3 regions of the Bacillus sp. T3 genome follow, and region 1 is predicted to be linked to each of the others. Evidence: riboswitches for the same ligand, from Rfam matches in the RefSeq annotation. Region 1 holds a riboswitch; each other region holds the start of a gene.

The links. Region 1 has a riboswitch for S-adenosylmethionine ahead of RGF10_RS04300 (O-acetylhomoserine aminocarboxypropyltransferase/cysteine synthase family protein). Riboswitches for the same ligand answer to the same signal wherever they lie in the genome.
Region 2: it holds a riboswitch for S-adenosylmethionine, as region 1 does, so the genes downstream of both, RGF10_RS22230 (homoserine dehydrogenase) here and RGF10_RS04300 (O-acetylhomoserine aminocarboxypropyltransferase/cysteine synthase family protein) in region 1, are expected to answer to the same signal.
Region 3: it holds a riboswitch for S-adenosylmethionine, as region 1 does, so the genes downstream of both, RGF10_RS12250 (hypothetical protein) here and RGF10_RS04300 (O-acetylhomoserine aminocarboxypropyltransferase/cysteine synthase family protein) in region 1, are expected to answer to the same signal.

Annotation. Positions count from the first base shown of each region.
Region 1 covers NZ_CP137761.1:851,393-856,910, reverse strand. The annotation lists gene RGF10_RS04305 (methionine ABC transporter ATP-binding protein) at 1-976, opposite strand, end outside; SAM riboswitch class I at 1,230-1,346, opposite strand; gene RGF10_RS04300 (O-acetylhomoserine aminocarboxypropyltransferase/cysteine synthase family protein) at 1,473-2,783, opposite strand; SAM riboswitch class I at 2,868-2,970, opposite strand; gene RGF10_RS04295 (hypothetical protein) at 3,014-3,394, opposite strand; gene RGF10_RS04290 (thioredoxin family protein) at 3,418-3,726, opposite strand; gene RGF10_RS04285 (toprim domain-containing protein) at 3,737-4,090, opposite strand; gene gcvH (glycine cleavage system protein GcvH) at 4,273-4,656, opposite strand; gene RGF10_RS04275 (arsenate reductase family protein) at 4,684-5,040, opposite strand; gene RGF10_RS04270 (acyl-CoA dehydrogenase FadE) at 5,243-5,518, opposite strand, start outside.
Region 2 covers NZ_CP137761.1:4,328,196-4,333,713, forward strand. The annotation lists gene RGF10_RS22205 (PspA/IM30 family protein) at 1-241, opposite strand, end outside; gene RGF10_RS22210 (lmo0954 family membrane protein) at 264-617, opposite strand; gene RGF10_RS22215 (DUF1360 domain-containing protein) at 804-1,178, shown strand; gene RGF10_RS22220 (DUF3231 family protein) at 1,312-1,866, opposite strand; gene RGF10_RS22225 (hypothetical protein) at 1,952-2,110, opposite strand; gene RGF10_RS22230 (homoserine dehydrogenase) at 2,215-3,435, opposite strand; SAM riboswitch class I at 3,545-3,655, opposite strand; gene RGF10_RS22235 (trans-sulfuration enzyme family protein) at 3,743-4,882, opposite strand; gene RGF10_RS22240 (DEAD/DEAH box helicase) at 5,035-5,518, opposite strand, start outside.
Region 3 covers NZ_CP137761.1:2,366,880-2,372,397, forward strand. The annotation lists gene RGF10_RS12235 (oxidoreductase) at 1-129, shown strand, start outside; gene RGF10_RS12240 (oxidoreductase) at 71-1,930, shown strand; gene RGF10_RS12245 (GerMN domain-containing protein) at 2,269-3,399, shown strand; SAM riboswitch class I at 3,453-3,555, shown strand; gene RGF10_RS12250 (hypothetical protein) at 3,651-3,974, shown strand; gene modA (molybdate ABC transporter substrate-binding protein) at 4,092-4,880, opposite strand; gene RGF10_RS12260 (ATP-binding protein) at 5,165-5,518, shown strand, end outside.

The sequences.
Region 1 (5,518 bases):
CTGTTGCTTTGTCAATTTCCTGTTGCTTCCCATCTAGATGTAGGAATAGCGTCCCATAAGAACCTGTTTGGGTCTGGGATATTTTCCCCTGCAAAATCGTAACAGTTAACTCATATTGACGGATCAAATTAGCGATTACTGGTTGCTCAGCTGCTTCTCCTACAAAGGATAATTGAACCACTTGTCCATGTGGATAACGTGTCAATAAGTTCTCAATCGTTTCTTTTGTTTCCTCTGGCTCCGTTACTTGTTGGACAAATCGCTTTGTAATGGCCTGTTCAGGATGTTTAAACACCTCTAAAACAGGGCCAAGCTCAACAATTTTCCCGTCTTCCATAACCGCAACGCGGTGGCAAATCTTTCGAATCACATGCATTTCATGTGTAATTAACACGATTGTCAGTCCTAGACGTTTGTTTATATCAACTAACAAATCTAAAATTGAATCAGTTGTTTGTGGATCCAATGCACTTGTTGCTTCATCACAAAGCAAAACCTTCGGGTTATTCGCTAGTGCTCTCGCAATCCCTACTCTCTGCTTTTGTCCTCCGCTTAGCTGTGAAGGGTATGATTCTTCTCTTCCTTCCAACCCAACGAGCTTGATTAATTCATCCACCCGTTTGTTCCGTTCAAGCTTCGAGATTCCAGCGATTTCAAGTGGAAATGCGATATTTTCTCGTACAGTCCGAGACCAGAGCAAATTAAAATGCTGGAAAATCATACTAATTTCTTGGCGAGCCTTCCTGAGAGCTGCTCCTTTAATCGAGGAAACCTCATTACCAGCCACTTTAATTGAACCTTGCGTTGGAATCTCTAGCCCATTCAGCATCCGAATCAAGGTGCTTTTTCCGGCACCACTATAGCCTATAACACCAAAGATTTCTCCTTCTTTCACTTCCAAACTCACGTCGTCAACTGCTGTTACACGACCATTTTTTGAAGGATAGATCTTGTTTACTCCTTTTATATGAATCATCCGATCACCCTCTTTTAATTCTTCCTAGCAGATGCTGTTTTGTTGGACTTCTAGTATTTCATTATGTTTTGAATGTTCTTAACCATTCATTCATAATTTGGCATGTTTATATGTTTTTTCTTTAATGTACCTTCATCCTGAATTCCAACAGTTAACAAATGCTATTTTAATAAAATTTAGAAAGAATTCGAACCTAATAAAAATGCCTATCTGCAAAATGAGCAGAAAGGCATAGTGAGTTTCTATTTCCCTTCTCTCATCTTCCAAAGTCGTATGACTTTGTGTGAATTGGCACCTTTTCACATTGCTAAGCAATATGACGGTTGCCTGGGCTTCATAGGGCACATCCCTCCACCTCTCTTGATAAGAGCAACTATTCTATTATTCAATCAATTATATGTTCTGAATTCCTTACTATTAAAGTGATTCTATCACGCATAAATTATTTCTGTCAATTAGAATATTTATTTTAAAATAATGGATATTTTTACCTAAGTTATTTGACAGCACTCGTTAAGCCAGTTGCTACTTCGATTGCTTGGTCAAGGTCTTCGATTAAATCTTCGACATTTTCAATTCCAATTGAAAGACGAATTAAATCTTCTGGAACACCTGCGGCTGCTAAGCCCTCTTCATCTAATTGCTGATGGGTTGTACTGGCTGGGTGAATGACTAAGCTTTTAGCATCGCCAACATTGGCAACATGTGTCCAAAGCTTTAATTCATTAATAAATTTCGCCCCTGCCTCACGTCCACCTTCAATTCCAAATACAACGACAGATCCAGGTCCTTTTGGTAAATATTTATCAGCAAGAGCTTTGTCCGGATGATCCTCATTTCCTGGGTATAAAATCCATTTTACGGCAGGATGTGCTTGTAAATATTTTATGATTTCCTTCGTGTTAGCAATATGTTCCTTCATTCTTACGTGCAATGTCTCTAACCCCAATGTAAGCTGGAATGCATTTTGTGGCGAGATTGCAGGTCCCATATCCCTCAACAGCTGAACACGAGCCTTAACGATAAAGGCTGCTGCCCCAAGCGCTTCACTATACACGAGATCATGGTAGCTTGGGTCTGGGGTAACGAACCCAGGAAACTTGCCCGTACCCCAATCGAATTTACCTCCATCCACTATGACTCCACCTAATGTCGTACCGTTTCCACCCAACCACTTTGTTGCAGAATGGATGACAATATCTGCCCCATATTCAATTGGCTTTAACAAGTACGGTGTGGCAAATGTATTATCGACGATTAACGGTACTCCTGCCTCATGCGCAATATCTGCAACCTTTTCGATATCTAAAATACGTAGGCTTGGATTGCCGATTGTTTCAGCAAACACTGCTTTCGTTTTATCCGTAATGGCCGCTCTAAAATTTTCTGGATCCTCTGCATTTACAAACTTCACATTAATTCCATAACGTGGTAGCGTCATCGCAAATAAATTATAAGTTCCCCCATAAAGAGTTGACGCGGCAACAATTTCATCCCCTGCCTGAGCGACATTCAAAATGGCTAATGTAATCGCCGACATTCCGCTTGCGACTGCGAGTGCTCCGATACCACCCTCTAGTAAAGCCACTCTCTCTTCAAATACCGTAACAGTTGGGTTATGTATTCTTGTGTAAATATAACCTGGTTCTTTTAGGGCAAATAAATTCGCAGCATGCTCAGTGTTTTCAAATTGATAGGCATTGCTCATATAAATCGGAACAGCACGCGCCCCAGTTACAGGATCTGGTGCTAAGCCACCATGAACACTTAAGGTTTCAAATCGATAATTTTTTTGTTTTTCACTCATTCTTTCTCTCTCCCTTATGTAATGATAGTAAACATCAAAAAACCCACTTCTAATAAGAAGAGGGTTCGCTAACTTTATCATCTCTTCTTATCTATCAGAGTTGTCTTACTCTGCTGGAATTAGCACCGTGTTCTGAACCGGTTGCTGGGTGTCGTCGGGCCAGTCCCTACACCTCTCTTGATAAGAAATTCTATTTACTTTTAAACCTTATCATAGCGATTCTTTTTAAGTCAATAAATATTATTTAACTTTTCTGAATCTATTGTTATATACATATCCTTGGTTGTTAAATAGAAAACAGTTTCTAACAATAGTGCTGTCCGTAGTGAACCTGAAACAGTGAGTAGCTTTTGTGCCTGTGCTTCTCGTAATTTTATTTTTCCGGATAATAATTCAGTTGCAGTATCATAACTGGTTGCAATTGAAACGATATCACACTCATCTGACACTGATTCTTGAACAGCATTTCTAGCAAGACCATTTTGCACGATGAAATAACTCTTTCCTTTTTCGGTATCAATACATACCTGTATAGGATTATTTTTAACTAAATCGTGAAGATGAAGCTTATGATTAAACGTTTCGACAAAAGACTCCACTAGGCAACCCAAGGAACTCACCCCACCTTATCCCTTTAGATGATCTTTTTGATTGTGTCGTACAAATATGGAACAGACTGAAATGCGTATATTTTTTGTTGCACTCTACCTTGTTTGAATATTAATAAGCATGGTACACTTTCAATTTTTAATTGTTCAGCTAGCGCTCGGGAAAAATTCACATTGACTTTAACCATCTCGACTTCTGGTATAAGCTCCTCAATGACCGTAAGCATTTTTTGAGCCACTGCACATGTACCACACATTGGAGTATACAAATAGAGGACTCCTTCAAATTCTTGATGGAGGATTGTATTGGCTTGTTCAACTGACAACTCATTCATTTCTTGCGATTCATCCTCTTTCTAAAAATTCAGTAAATATATCTATGTTTGCTTGGACTAGAACAGTCGCTAAATGGTGTACAGGTGCGGTAGCGACCTCACGATATGATTTATCGATATAAAGATGCTCCGCTTCTGGAAACTCGCGTTTAAATTGCTTCCGAAGTTTTTCTCCAGCCTCATCAGCATCGACTAAAATATAGACTTCTTTATCTAAGACAGAATCAATTAATTCTTCTAAACGGTTAATCCCTATCGTACCGTTGGTGCAAATAATTTCAATTGGCTCCCGAATAATGCCTTTAACTTTCTTCTTATCTGAAGTGCCTTCAACAATGATTACTTTATCGCTGAGCTCTCTCATATTTATCACCTGAAAACGAAGTTGTATTTATCTTAGATTATTCAATATTCAATAAGTTGGTGTAGTATTCCTCCTAAGACTCAACTATTTATATTTTTAACTAATATTTTAGAGAAAATCCTCATTTCTTAGTCAGATTCATAAAGAAAGCGCCCTGCTCATAGCAACGGCGCTTGTATAACTTAATCTTCTTTTGTCATTTCTTCGTACTGCACAGCAGTCATTAACTGTTCAACTTCGTTTAAATTTGTAGGTTCAACTATAATCATCCATGCTTTTTCGTACGGTGATTCGTTGACAAATTCAGGACTGTCGCTTAATTCCTCGTTAATCTCCACAACTGTGCCGCTTACAGGTGCATATAATTCTGATACAGTCTTTACAGATTCAACACTACCAAATGGTTCACCCGCAACAACCTTGTCCCCAACCTCTGGAAGCTCTACAAAGACGATATCTCCTAATTCTGATTGAGCAAAATGAGTAATGCCCACACGAACTTTATCTCCCTCTACCTTAACCCATTCATGTTCATTTGAATAACGAAATTCTTTAGGAATATTCATCAATTATTTTCCTCCACTCATTTGTAATTAGCTCCAAGTTTGTTCAAATTCTTCCTCTTTAAAGCCAACGGTTACCTTTGTTCCATCATATACAATCGGACGTTTAATTAGCATTCCATCAGAGGCGAGTAAATCCAACAATTCGCTATCACTAGCATGACCCATTTTGTCCTTCATTCCAAGATCCCGATATTTTTGGCCACTTGTGTTAAAGAACTTTTTCAATTCTAAACCACTTTGTTGATACATCTCTTCTAATTGTTGTCTAGTTGGAGGATTCTCAACAATATGTATTTCGTCATATTCAATACCATGATCATCAAGCCATTTTTTTGCTTTCCTACATGTTCCGCATTTCGGATACCAGTAAAGGGATAATGACATTTTTTCACCTCCATGTTATTTTGCCAATCAATGGTACATTGTAATACATGAAAAGGAAAAATCCAAGAATCATGCATGAGTGTTCCTCTACATATGCATCAAATGTATTTCGACCACCTAAAAACAATTCGACTTTATTGTTGAAAATCCTTTAAAAAATCATGAAGGCTTTCTCCTAAAAGAAGAAAGCCACCATAATCTATTACACAATATATTTTTCTTGCTCAATTAATTTATAGGCTGCTTCGCGTTTTTTGGCAATGACGTTAATTGGAGTGTGGCGTGTGAATTTTCGAAGCGCTGATAACAGCATCCGTACCGTATCTCCTTCCTCAATCGCCAATAGCGATTCTTTTGCATCCTGCTCAATTTTATTAAAAGCTTCCTGACAGAAAATTTGCGTATAGAGAAGCTTTTGCTTATTTTTTTCAAGCCCGTTTACAGAAATCGCTTTTTCTGTTCTGAGTACAACGGATTC
Region 2 (5,518 bases), 1.1 Mb from region 1:
CAATGTCCGCTTGACGGCTCCGTTTTTGCGCCATTTCCTGGGCTTGCTTAAGTTCACGAGTAAATTGATCCTTTAATGAATATTGACGTTCTAGGAGCTTACGAACCTTTTCTGTTTCTAGTTCGCTTTCACGTAAGTATTGGTTTAATAAAGCTATCGGGTTTTTTTGTTCTTTTTTGTCTAACACCTCGTTTAAATCGGCTAACACTGTGTTTTTAATTCTGGTTAATAAGTTACTCATTTTCGATACTCTCCTTTATTTATTAATAATTTTTATTAAGCTGTGACCATTGTTTTTCGAAGTTTGTGAATGGATCGTTTTCTTCCACTACAACTGAGCTTGAACCGGTTTTATTCCAATTTTTATAAACTAAGTAAAGAATATAAGCAGCAGCTACCGCTAGAATTGCTGGTGCATTGGCTGCAGAAGCCATTAACAGTGCCAAACCGATTAATCCCCAACAAATTTTTGCAAGGAGCTTATCAGCCTGCAAAAACTTTTTTAACACGAAGTATAAAATAAACAAGCTGATTGCAAGACCCACCACTGATCCTAAGTTTGATAACAAGACAATTGCTGCAATTCCACCCGCTAATAGTAATCCAAATTTTTTCATTTTCGACTTCCTCCTTTCATGCTTTCATCTTACCTAGATTTCGGGTTTCTCATAACGAGCCTAAGCTTGATTTTCTAATCAGACTTAAGGCTTAGTCCAAATCAGACTGCTAGTAGTAGCCGTTACATAAACCGTATTTACCAAGGTGATACTAAGCAGAAATGTTCGCAGCGAAGGGGTTTTTTGATGAATGAAATTAATATTAGCCCAATTTCCTATATCATGTTGATTTTGGCGAGCTACCGACTGACGCACCTGATTGTGTTTGATAAAATTACTGAATTTCTACGTAAGCCTTTTATGAAAAAAATTGAAGTAAAAACAGACGAGGGCACGAAAATGAAAGAGGTTCCGAAGTCACTGTTTGGTTATTTATTAAATTGCTATTGGTGTGCGGGTGTTTGGAGTGCCATTTTTTTAGGAGGATTTTACTTACTTTTGCCTAAATACGCAATCATCCTCATTTTTATTTTATCGATTGCGGGAGCGCAAGCGATTATTGAAACCTTTGTCGGGGTTAACATAAAAAAAGTGGATTATTTAGCAAAGAAAGAGGATTAGTGCACATTTAAAATAAGACGGTTTCAATTTACTGACTGATTACTTCCCCAAGTGAAAACAAAACCTCTCCACTAATAATAAACAAGCTTGAGTTATCACCGAACTCAAGCTCATTACCCTGTATTAGATTTCATCATTGGTGTGTTAATAATCCTGGTGGTAAATAGGGAGGTGGTATTTTGAGCCAGCCTCTTTTTCTCATGACCGATTTAATCAAAGCACCATACTTCATTGCTTCTAGTTGGAATTCCAAAAACATAAGTCCAACATCGTTTCGAATAGATTGTGCAGAAGATCCTGCACAGGTGGTGATTGCAGTAGCAATCTTAATACTGACAAGATTGCATATTTCCGAGTCCGTCAGTTTAGCCCCAGCGGGTATCGCGAGCGGATCAGTAATCGGCTTTGGTTCGGATGCATCTGGTAAAGGGATTCCTTCATTCTGCATAAAAACCTTCAGTCGACTCGCTTGTGAGCTAGCCCCACCTAATGTTTTATGAACAACATTTTTGACTTCTGGATCGGTTGTCGAATTAAGACCGATTTGTTCAATTGCAACCGCTTCTTCCAAAATTGTCAAATACGTCCAGCAGGACATCACCTCTCCCACGTGCAACGGCGGCTTTGGTTCTTCATCAAATAAACTATGAATGACTTTTGATAATGCCTCAAAGGTGTGTTCAGGCAATTTTTTACGCACCTCCATTAGAAAGACTTAATAACATGGGAAAAAAAGGTGCTCATAATTTCTACCTTGAGCACCCAATTCTTATTTAGTCTTTTGATAAATCCATGTCACGATCTTTTATATCAGGTTGTCTGCTTCCCTTTTCACCTGTTGTAAACTCGACAAGCTCCTCACTTGTACGATTCCCAAGCTTACTATTATTATTTCGATTGGCATTGGCATTCCCTAATTTTGTTCTGCCCATGACTCACAACCCCTTTATTTATTTTCTCAAAGGTAGTATGAGACAGTTCCATCACCATTATTCCTATTAGTCCAACTCTTGGTTCAAAACAAATTTAAAAATGCTTAAATGGCTAGACGTTCTGAAAAATCCAGTTTCGTAATATCGCCATATACTTCATAGCATTGAAGCTCTGGTGCAGCTTGTGTGATCGTTTCAAGTTCATTTGCTGAACCAGACACAAGTAAAAGGGATGGTCGTAAGAAACCAACGATTTCGATTGTTGATGGCCAGGATAATTCCTTCAAGCCCTTGCCGAAAAGAACCCAGTTAGGTTGTTCTATTTTCGTTTCCTCCACAAGACTATTATTTGTGATGTTAGCATTAGAAGGATTCACTATATGGATAATGTCCTCTACTATCGCGCTTGCAGTTGGGTACATCCCCGCACCAGGTCCTTGGATACAAATGTTGCCGACGATATCAGCCTCAATTGAAATGGCATTTTGCACACCCTCTATCTGATATAAAGGATGGGTTGAGCTTACAAGGACTGGTTTCACAGAACAGCTAACGCCATTTGTGCTTTTTTCAATCGAAGCTACATGCTTAAAGCGTAGACCTAGTGCTGAAAATAGACCAATTTTTTCGGACGAAATTTCAGTAATCCCTGATCGCGTGACATCCGACCAATTGGGCTGCTCCCCAAAAATGACTTGACTTAAAATCATCGCTTTAAAGAATGCATCGATTCCTTCAATATCATTTTTGGGATCCAATTCTGCATAGCCTTGCTCTTGCGCAATGATTAATGCAGCGGAGAAGGAAAGGTTTTCCTCTCTCATTTTTGTTAAGATAAAATTCGATGTCCCGTTTAGTATACCTTCCACTTTTGTTATTCCATTAACATTTAACAGCGTATTCAGGGTCTGAATAACAGGAATCCCGCCTGCCACAGTCGCTTCGAATCCAATCGATACATGGTATTCATCTGCTAATGCCTTCAGCTGTTCCCCGTGATGAGCAAACATTTCTTTGTTAGCTGTAATGATATGACAGCCCTTTTTAATGGCTGATTGCAAATAAGTATACGCCAGATCTCTTCCCACAATCGCATCAATTACAACATCAAGCTTTGGTAGTTGAAGAATCTCATCAAAATCAGTTGTTAACAGAACATCCTGATCTGGTAATGAATGCTTTTCGATATTTTTTACTAATACGGCAATGATTTTCACCTCTTTACCCAATAGAGCCTTAAAGCGACTTTGATGCATCTCAATTGTTTGATAAACGCCTTTTCCAACTGTTCCATATCCTAAAAGTGCAATATTTATCGTTGCCATCTTCTCCATCTCCCTAATAGAAAATTTCATTTCGATTTATGTAGTGTCCAGGTTTATTTAATGTCGTAACAACAAAAAACCCTCTTCATAAGAAGAGGGTTTTTTCCTCCTCTTATCTTTCAGACAGCACACTGTCTGCAGGATTTAGCACCTTTTCAAGCAATGCTTGATGGTTGCCGGACTTCATAGGGCCTGTTCCCTCCGTCACTCATGATAAGAGATTATTTAATTTTTCATTTTATTAAAAATAATTAGCTTACTCTACATATTAGTTAGATTTTCGAAATATGTCAACTAAAATCCACTTTTACTTTGCAGCTTTAGTCATCGCTTGCTCAAAAATGCCAACGATATCTTCTGCATGTTCAATTCCAACCGAAATTCGGACAACCTCAAATGTAATTCCTAATGCGTCACGTGCCTCAGCAGGTAAAGCACGATGCGAGGTAATGACTGGATGGGAAACAGATGTCTCTACACCAGCCAAGGTTGGCGCAATTTTAATCCAGGAAAGATTTTTAAAGAATTCATTTACATTAACTGTGTTAGCAAGCTTGATTGTGACAATCGCACCATATCCGCTCTCGCCGTGTTCAAACGGATAATAAACCTTCTCTACAAGTTTATTGTTTTGAAGGGCAAGGGCTAGCTCTCGCGCGTTTTTGGACTGCTTTTCCATTCTTATTGCTAATGTTTTTAAACCACGCGTTGTTAGCCATGCTTCAATCGGACTTACGTTTGTGCCAAGGTTTACAACCTTTGCGGTTGCCTTTGCTAGCAAGTCCTTTTCACCTACTAGTACTCCAGCTGTCACATCGCTATGACCACCAATGTACTTCGTCGCACTATGAACAACTAAATCTACCCCTTTTCCATATGGCTGGCAATGATAAGGAGTGGCAAATGTATTGTCCACAAGAGTGGTGAGTTTATGCTTCTTTGCAATTCGGACAAACTCCTCGATATCTTGTACTCGAAGGAGCGGATTTGTAATGGATTCTGTGTATAATAATTTTGTATTTGATTTGATTTCTTTCTCAACCTGGGCAAGGTCTGTGAAGGATACGAACGTGACTTCAATCCCGAATTGGTTTAGTTCCCCTTGCAGGAGCTGAAAGCTACCCCCATACAAATCTTCTGCAGCCACAATATGATCTCCACTTTTCACCACAGCTAGTACCCCTGCTAAAATAGCTGAAAGTCCAGATGAAGTTGCGACACCAGCGGGAGCACCTTCAAGAGCTGCTACTGCTTCTGCTAATTCATCTGTATTCGGATTTCCAACACGTGAATACAAATAGTTTCCTTGTCCTTGATAATAGCCCTCTAATTCATCAAGATCAGAAAAAGTAAAAGCTGTCGTTTGATAAATTGGGGTTACTTTACTTTTGATTGGCATTTTGCTTTTTTTAACACCATGTAGTACTTCCGTTTCAAACCTGGACAAAACCGTTCACCTTCTTTTAAGAATAGAAAAACTTATCTGAAAATACATGATGACTATAACAATATCCGTTTGTTTCGTCAATCTCCTATCGGGGAAATCAGTTTTTGTAAGCGAATTCAAATAGATATTTTTATTTCAGCAATCGTTCTGGCCTATTTTTCAGGAGAAACTAATTCACCTTTATAGAAAACCTTCTTCTTACCGGTTAGACCAAGTTCTCGGTAGAATTTCTTCAGTTCTCTTTCCTCTCTATCGGTTACAATAGCCACTACAGTTCCGCTTGCTCCAAAGCGTCCAGTTCGTCCAGAACGGTGAACATATTGATTAATCTCTTTCGGAAAATCAACATGCACAACATGGGTCACTCCCTTAATATCTAAGCCACGTGCTGCAACATCCGTTGCAATCAGAAGAGCAGAATCTCCATCGCGAAATTTCTTCAGTGCAGATTGACGTTCCAGCTTCTTCAATTCGCTATGTAGGATTCCAGCAGAGATTCCTTTAAACGACATTTTAGAAATGGCTACAGATGCTGCGCCTATGTCATTCATAAAGGCTAGTGCTTTAATGTTTGATAACCTCGCAACCTTCTGTAAAATATCGATTTTGTCACGCTGTTCACAAACGATATAAAGA
Region 3 (5,518 bases), 1.5 Mb from region 1:
TTAAAGAATCGGGTTGTCATGCCGGCAATGGGTACGAGCCTGCCAGGTCCTGATGGAGAAATGAATGATCATGTCATTGCTTATTATGAAGAACGAGCAAAAGGTGGAACCAGGTTTAATTATTGTTGAATACACATCGATTGATTATAAATTAGGTCGTGCAAATTTTAACCAGCTTCGAATTGATGAAGATCGCTTCATGTCGGGCTTTTATCGCCTTGCAAATGCCGTTCATAAATATGACGCAAAAATCTTTGTACAGCTGCAACACCCAGGCAGGGAAACTACATCTCATAATTTAAATGGTAATCAAATTGTTGCACCAAGCCCTGTGACCTGTGCTGCCATTGGTGAGCAACCAAGAGAATTAACGACTGAAGAAGTAAAAGACATAGTCAATCAATTCGTAATGGGGGCAGTGCGCTGCAAGATGGCTGGTATTGATGGAGTCGAGCTCCATGGTGCGCATGGTTATTTAATTAATCAGTTTATGAGTCCAGGAACAAATTTACGTAGGGATGAGTATGGTGGTAGCTTTGAAAATCGGATGAGGTTTGTGGAGGAGATTGTCACCGGGATAAAGGAACAATGTGGTCCGGATTTCCCTGTTACGATTCGGATTAGTGTTGATGAGTTTGAAGAAGGCGGCTTGAATATTGAATTAAGTCAGGAAATAAGCCAATATTTAGAAAAAATTGGTGTTGATGCGATTCATGCAAGCTGTGGAAACTATAATTCTATGGATAAGATGGTTGAGTCTATGATGTTTGAGCAAGGCTGGAGAGTGTATTTGGCCGATGCTGTTAAAAAGGTAGTCAATATTCCCGTCATTACTGTAGGGGTTATCCGTGAGCCAGAATTTGCTGAAACCGTATTATCAGAAGGTAAAGCTGATTTTATCGCAATGGGAAGAGCCCATATCGCTGATCCTGAATGGGCAAAAAAAGCGTACGAAGGTCGTGAGAAAGAAATCAGAAAGTGTATTTGCTGTCTGAATTGTACAAGAACTGCAGGTCACGTAAAATGCTCTCTAAACATTCGTGCAGGTCGAGAACTAGAGTTTAAGGAAATGAAGAAGATAAACGAAAAGCGTCATGTAGCCATTGTTGGGGGTGGTCCTGGCGGAATGGAAGCAGCGAGAGTTCTGACATTAAAGGGCTATGATGTCACTATTTTTGAAAAGGATTCCAAGCTTGGAGGACAATTGAACCTAGTCAATCAACCACTCGCTAAAGAAAAAATGAATTGGATGATCGACTATCATCGCCACGAAATGGAACGATTAAAAGTAGATGTTCGTATTAATACAGTCGCCACGATCAACAGCATAAAGTCATTAAATCCATTTGCAGTTTTCTTAGCAACAGGTGCAGTACCAATTGTATCGCACGTAGAAGGATATGATTTAGCAAACGTTTGTGATTATGAAGATGTGTTGTTAGAAAGAAAAGCTTTTGTAAACAAAAAAATGGTGGTTATGGGTAGCGGAATGGTGTGCTATAGTGTTACGCATCAGTTGGCAAAGCAGGGGAATGATGTAACCTTAATTGAGGTGCCTACTGAGACTGGAAGCAAGGTAACTCCGCATACAAGAGCAATGCTATTGAATCGTTTAATAAAAGAGGATGTTAAGCTGATAGAAGGTCAAACAGTGGTTAAAATTCTTCCGAATACCGTAATCATTGAAGATGATGAAACTGGAAATCAAATAGAGCTTGAATTAGATTATTTTGTATTTTCAATGGGTACAGAAGCATATAATCCACTAGAAGAGCTCTTTCAACAGCATTTTGATAATGTTTTTGTTATTGGGGATGCGATAAATCCTGGATCGATTACGAATGCAATTAAGGATGGGTTTGAAAAAGCATTTGTCCTCGAAGACATAGTCACAACAAGGGTCAAAGAGAAAGTGTTAGAGGAAGTATAATAATAAGCATGTTAAGAGAACGATCATCTTGATCGCTCTCTTTTTTATGTTTTGTCACAGTTGATTGGAGTGGAAGGTGCGAAGACTCCTGCGGGAGCAGCGGGACAGGCGAGACCCCGCAGGCGCGAAGCGGCGAGGAGGCTCACCGCCCGCCCCGCGGAAAGCGAAGCGCCTGGAGCGGAAATCAACAGACTAATTAAACACAGCCTTCTTTTTGGGAAGTCTGATAAATCAGTCTTTTTTGCGCTGGTTTGGACTATATAACGAAAAATCATTGTATAATAAGGGTAGGAGAAAATGGGACAGAAGATTGATAAATTTATAAAGGGGAAATTTATATGAAAAGGTTGATTACCCTACTAACCGTTCTACTTCTCATGATCGGTCTCATTGGCTGTACCTTGAATAAAGACAATACAAGTGACGAGAACCAAAACAATGAAAAGACAAATCAAAACAGCAATAACAATAAAACAGACACTAAAAATGATAGTGATGGAGTTAAGGAACCTAAACAAACGAAAGAAACTCTGCCAGATATTAGCGAATACTATCCAATCACTAAAAATACACGATATAGCTATGAAGGTATTGGAAATGAATACTCAACTTTCACGGTCTATCCTGATTATATTTCTGAGACAAAAGTCCAACAAAGAGTTGAGAATGGTGGAACAGTGATGGCAAATGTCTTGGAGATAAAGGACGGAAAACTAACGAAGGTCTATTCTAGAGGAGAAGCATACTATCGAGAGAATCTATTAAAATTGACCGGCGAGAATCAGGAAATTATGCTGATGGAGCCACTTAAAAAGGGGACAACATGGACGTTAAAGGATGGAAGTATCAGAACGATCACGAATATGACGGTGGATCTTACGACTCCTTCAGGTAATTATAAAGCAATTGAAGTAACGACAGATAAGGGCAATGATAAAACCTTAGATTACTATGCTAAAGACGTTGGCTTAGTGAAATCTGTTTTTGTTACAGGTGAAACTGAAATCTCCTCGACCTTATCAAAAGTAGAGGAAAATGTACCACTTGTTCAAAATATTACTTTCTATTATCCGAATATTAATGACGATAAAATATATTATCAAAGCAGGCCTGTTAGCTTTTACACAAATGAAATTACAAGAAAGGTTTTGACAGCAGCATACAAAGGGCAAAGTCCGAATCAATTAGGAACGGTTTTTTCAAAAAACACAGAGATTAATAGCCTATATTTAAATCAGGATGGAAATGTTTATCTTGATTTGAATAAAGCCTTTATTGAGGAAATGAGCGCTGGTGCAGCATTTGAAGGATTAATTCTTCAATCAATTGTTAATACGGTCGGACAATATTATCAATGTGAAAAGGTATTTCTAACGATTGATAATCAACCTTATGAATCAGGTCATATTTCGATGAATAAAGGAGAATCCTTTAAGGTTCAAAGTGCTGGAACGATTGAAATTAAGTAGAATTCCAGAATTTCCATATCTAAGCTACTATGTTAAAATAAATTAAATAAATAAGGTTATCGAGAGTGAACGAGAGTGCTGGCTCCAGGACTTCACAGCAACCTACTATTTGTAAGGTGCTCCTACCAGTAAAGCCTTGGCTTTGAATGATAACGACACCATCGAAGACTCTTAGGTGCATACTGTGTGCTATAAGAGTCTTTTTCGTTCTTAACTTGAAGCCTTCGAAAAAGGAAGGGGGGATAGTTATTATGAATATTAATGGAGTAGCCAGAGAGTATATGGCCCGTTTTCAGAGTGGGGAGGAATTTTTCAAACAGGTTGCTGACCAGATTGAAAGGCAGCTAAAGGAATGGGATCCTCAATATGAAGTATTTTTAATGAGGTTCTCTTATTACGAATTAGTCATTAAGAACGGTGAGCAATACTACAACATTCAACTAACTTATTCAGAATTAGATAGTCTGCAAAAAAAGGCACCATATGCACTTGATCGAAAAATATGGAAGGACTTAAATGCTCTAGGGCTGCCAATTATAAAAGGGTATGGGAATTATATTGAATCGATTCTATAGTTATACCGTTATAATCCTTCCCTTTTTTTCATTATAATAAAAAGCAAGAAGCCGTCAATTTGTGCAGGCTTCTTGCTTTTTTATTAATCGTAATAGGTATAAAGAATTTTGACAGCATTAGAGATTCTTAAACCCGTATTTATAAAGAATTTTCATTGATTCTTGGGTTTGGAGGTATTCAAAAAAATTCAGTGCTTCCTCTGGATTTGCAGTCTTCTTCAATATCCCGACTGGATAAACAATCGGGGAATGTAAGTTGTTCTGTGCTGTGGTCATTACTTTAACTTTATTTGAAGTAAGAGCATCCGTTTTATACACCATTCCTGCGTCAACATTTCCTGTTTCAACATATGTAAGCACTTGGCGTACATCTTTTGCAAAAACTAGCTTGGATTCGACTCTTTTCCAAATGTCTAAATTCACCAAAGTCTCTTTGGCGTATTTCCCAGCCGGGACTGTCTCGGGGATTCCAATCGAAATCTTCTCCGCCTTTTCTATGTCTTGAAATGATTGGATACCTGTCTGTGCTCCCTTCGGTATGATTAAAACGAGCTCATTCCCAATTAAATCCTTTGATTGATTCTTTTCAATGAATCCATCATTGACTAGTAAATCAAATTGGTCTTTTGCTGCTGAGAAAAACAGGTCAACCGGTGCTCCCTGGATAATTTGTTGATACAATGCACCCGATCCGCCAAAGTTATAGGTTATATTCACATTAGAATGTTCTTTTTCATATTTTGCTTTAATCTCATTTAAGGCATCTTGCAGGCTTGCTGCAGCTGAAATCGTTAAATCAACCTGCTTAATAGTAGCTTCCTGTTTATTTGATTCATCATTAGAACAGCCAATGACAGTTAATGTGAACACAAAAATAAAGAGGAGGATAAGGAATCGCTTTTGCAATAGAATCACCCTTCTTAAAGTATGTATGATAAAGTATGTAATTTAAAGTATAACTTATTATAAAGAGAATGGTTCAATAAGAAAAGGAAGCAAACGTTATTTTAAAAGAATTTTGATGGTATGAGAAATATTATTAAAGGAAAATTACGGATTGTGTCGAATTACTTATTAATGTTTTTTCTGTAGATTTTTAATAATGAAAATTCTTTTTGACAATTGAATGATTGTCTCTGCCGATAACTAGAAAAAAATATAGGGCATTCACGAAATGGAGCACATCAAAGATGGATAAAAAATCCAGATCAATAAGAGGGATTATTAGCTTTTCTTTTGTTTTTTTAATGGTTAGCACTCTCCTTACGATTGGTTATATTATTTTCTCTAATTGGAATGATGCTTCTGAAAGCGTAATTAATCAAATAGAGAATGATGCGGCAAAAGATATCACCAACAAAATTGATAATCTCATCCTTATTCCATCAAATACAAATCAGGTTAATCATTATTTGCTTGAGCGTGAGATGATTGATTTTCAAAATAAGAATATTCGTGATGCATTTTTTGCTGGAATCATTAATTCGAGCAGTAAAGAAATATATAGCTTTAGTTACGGGTTGGAAAATGGCGAATATTACGGA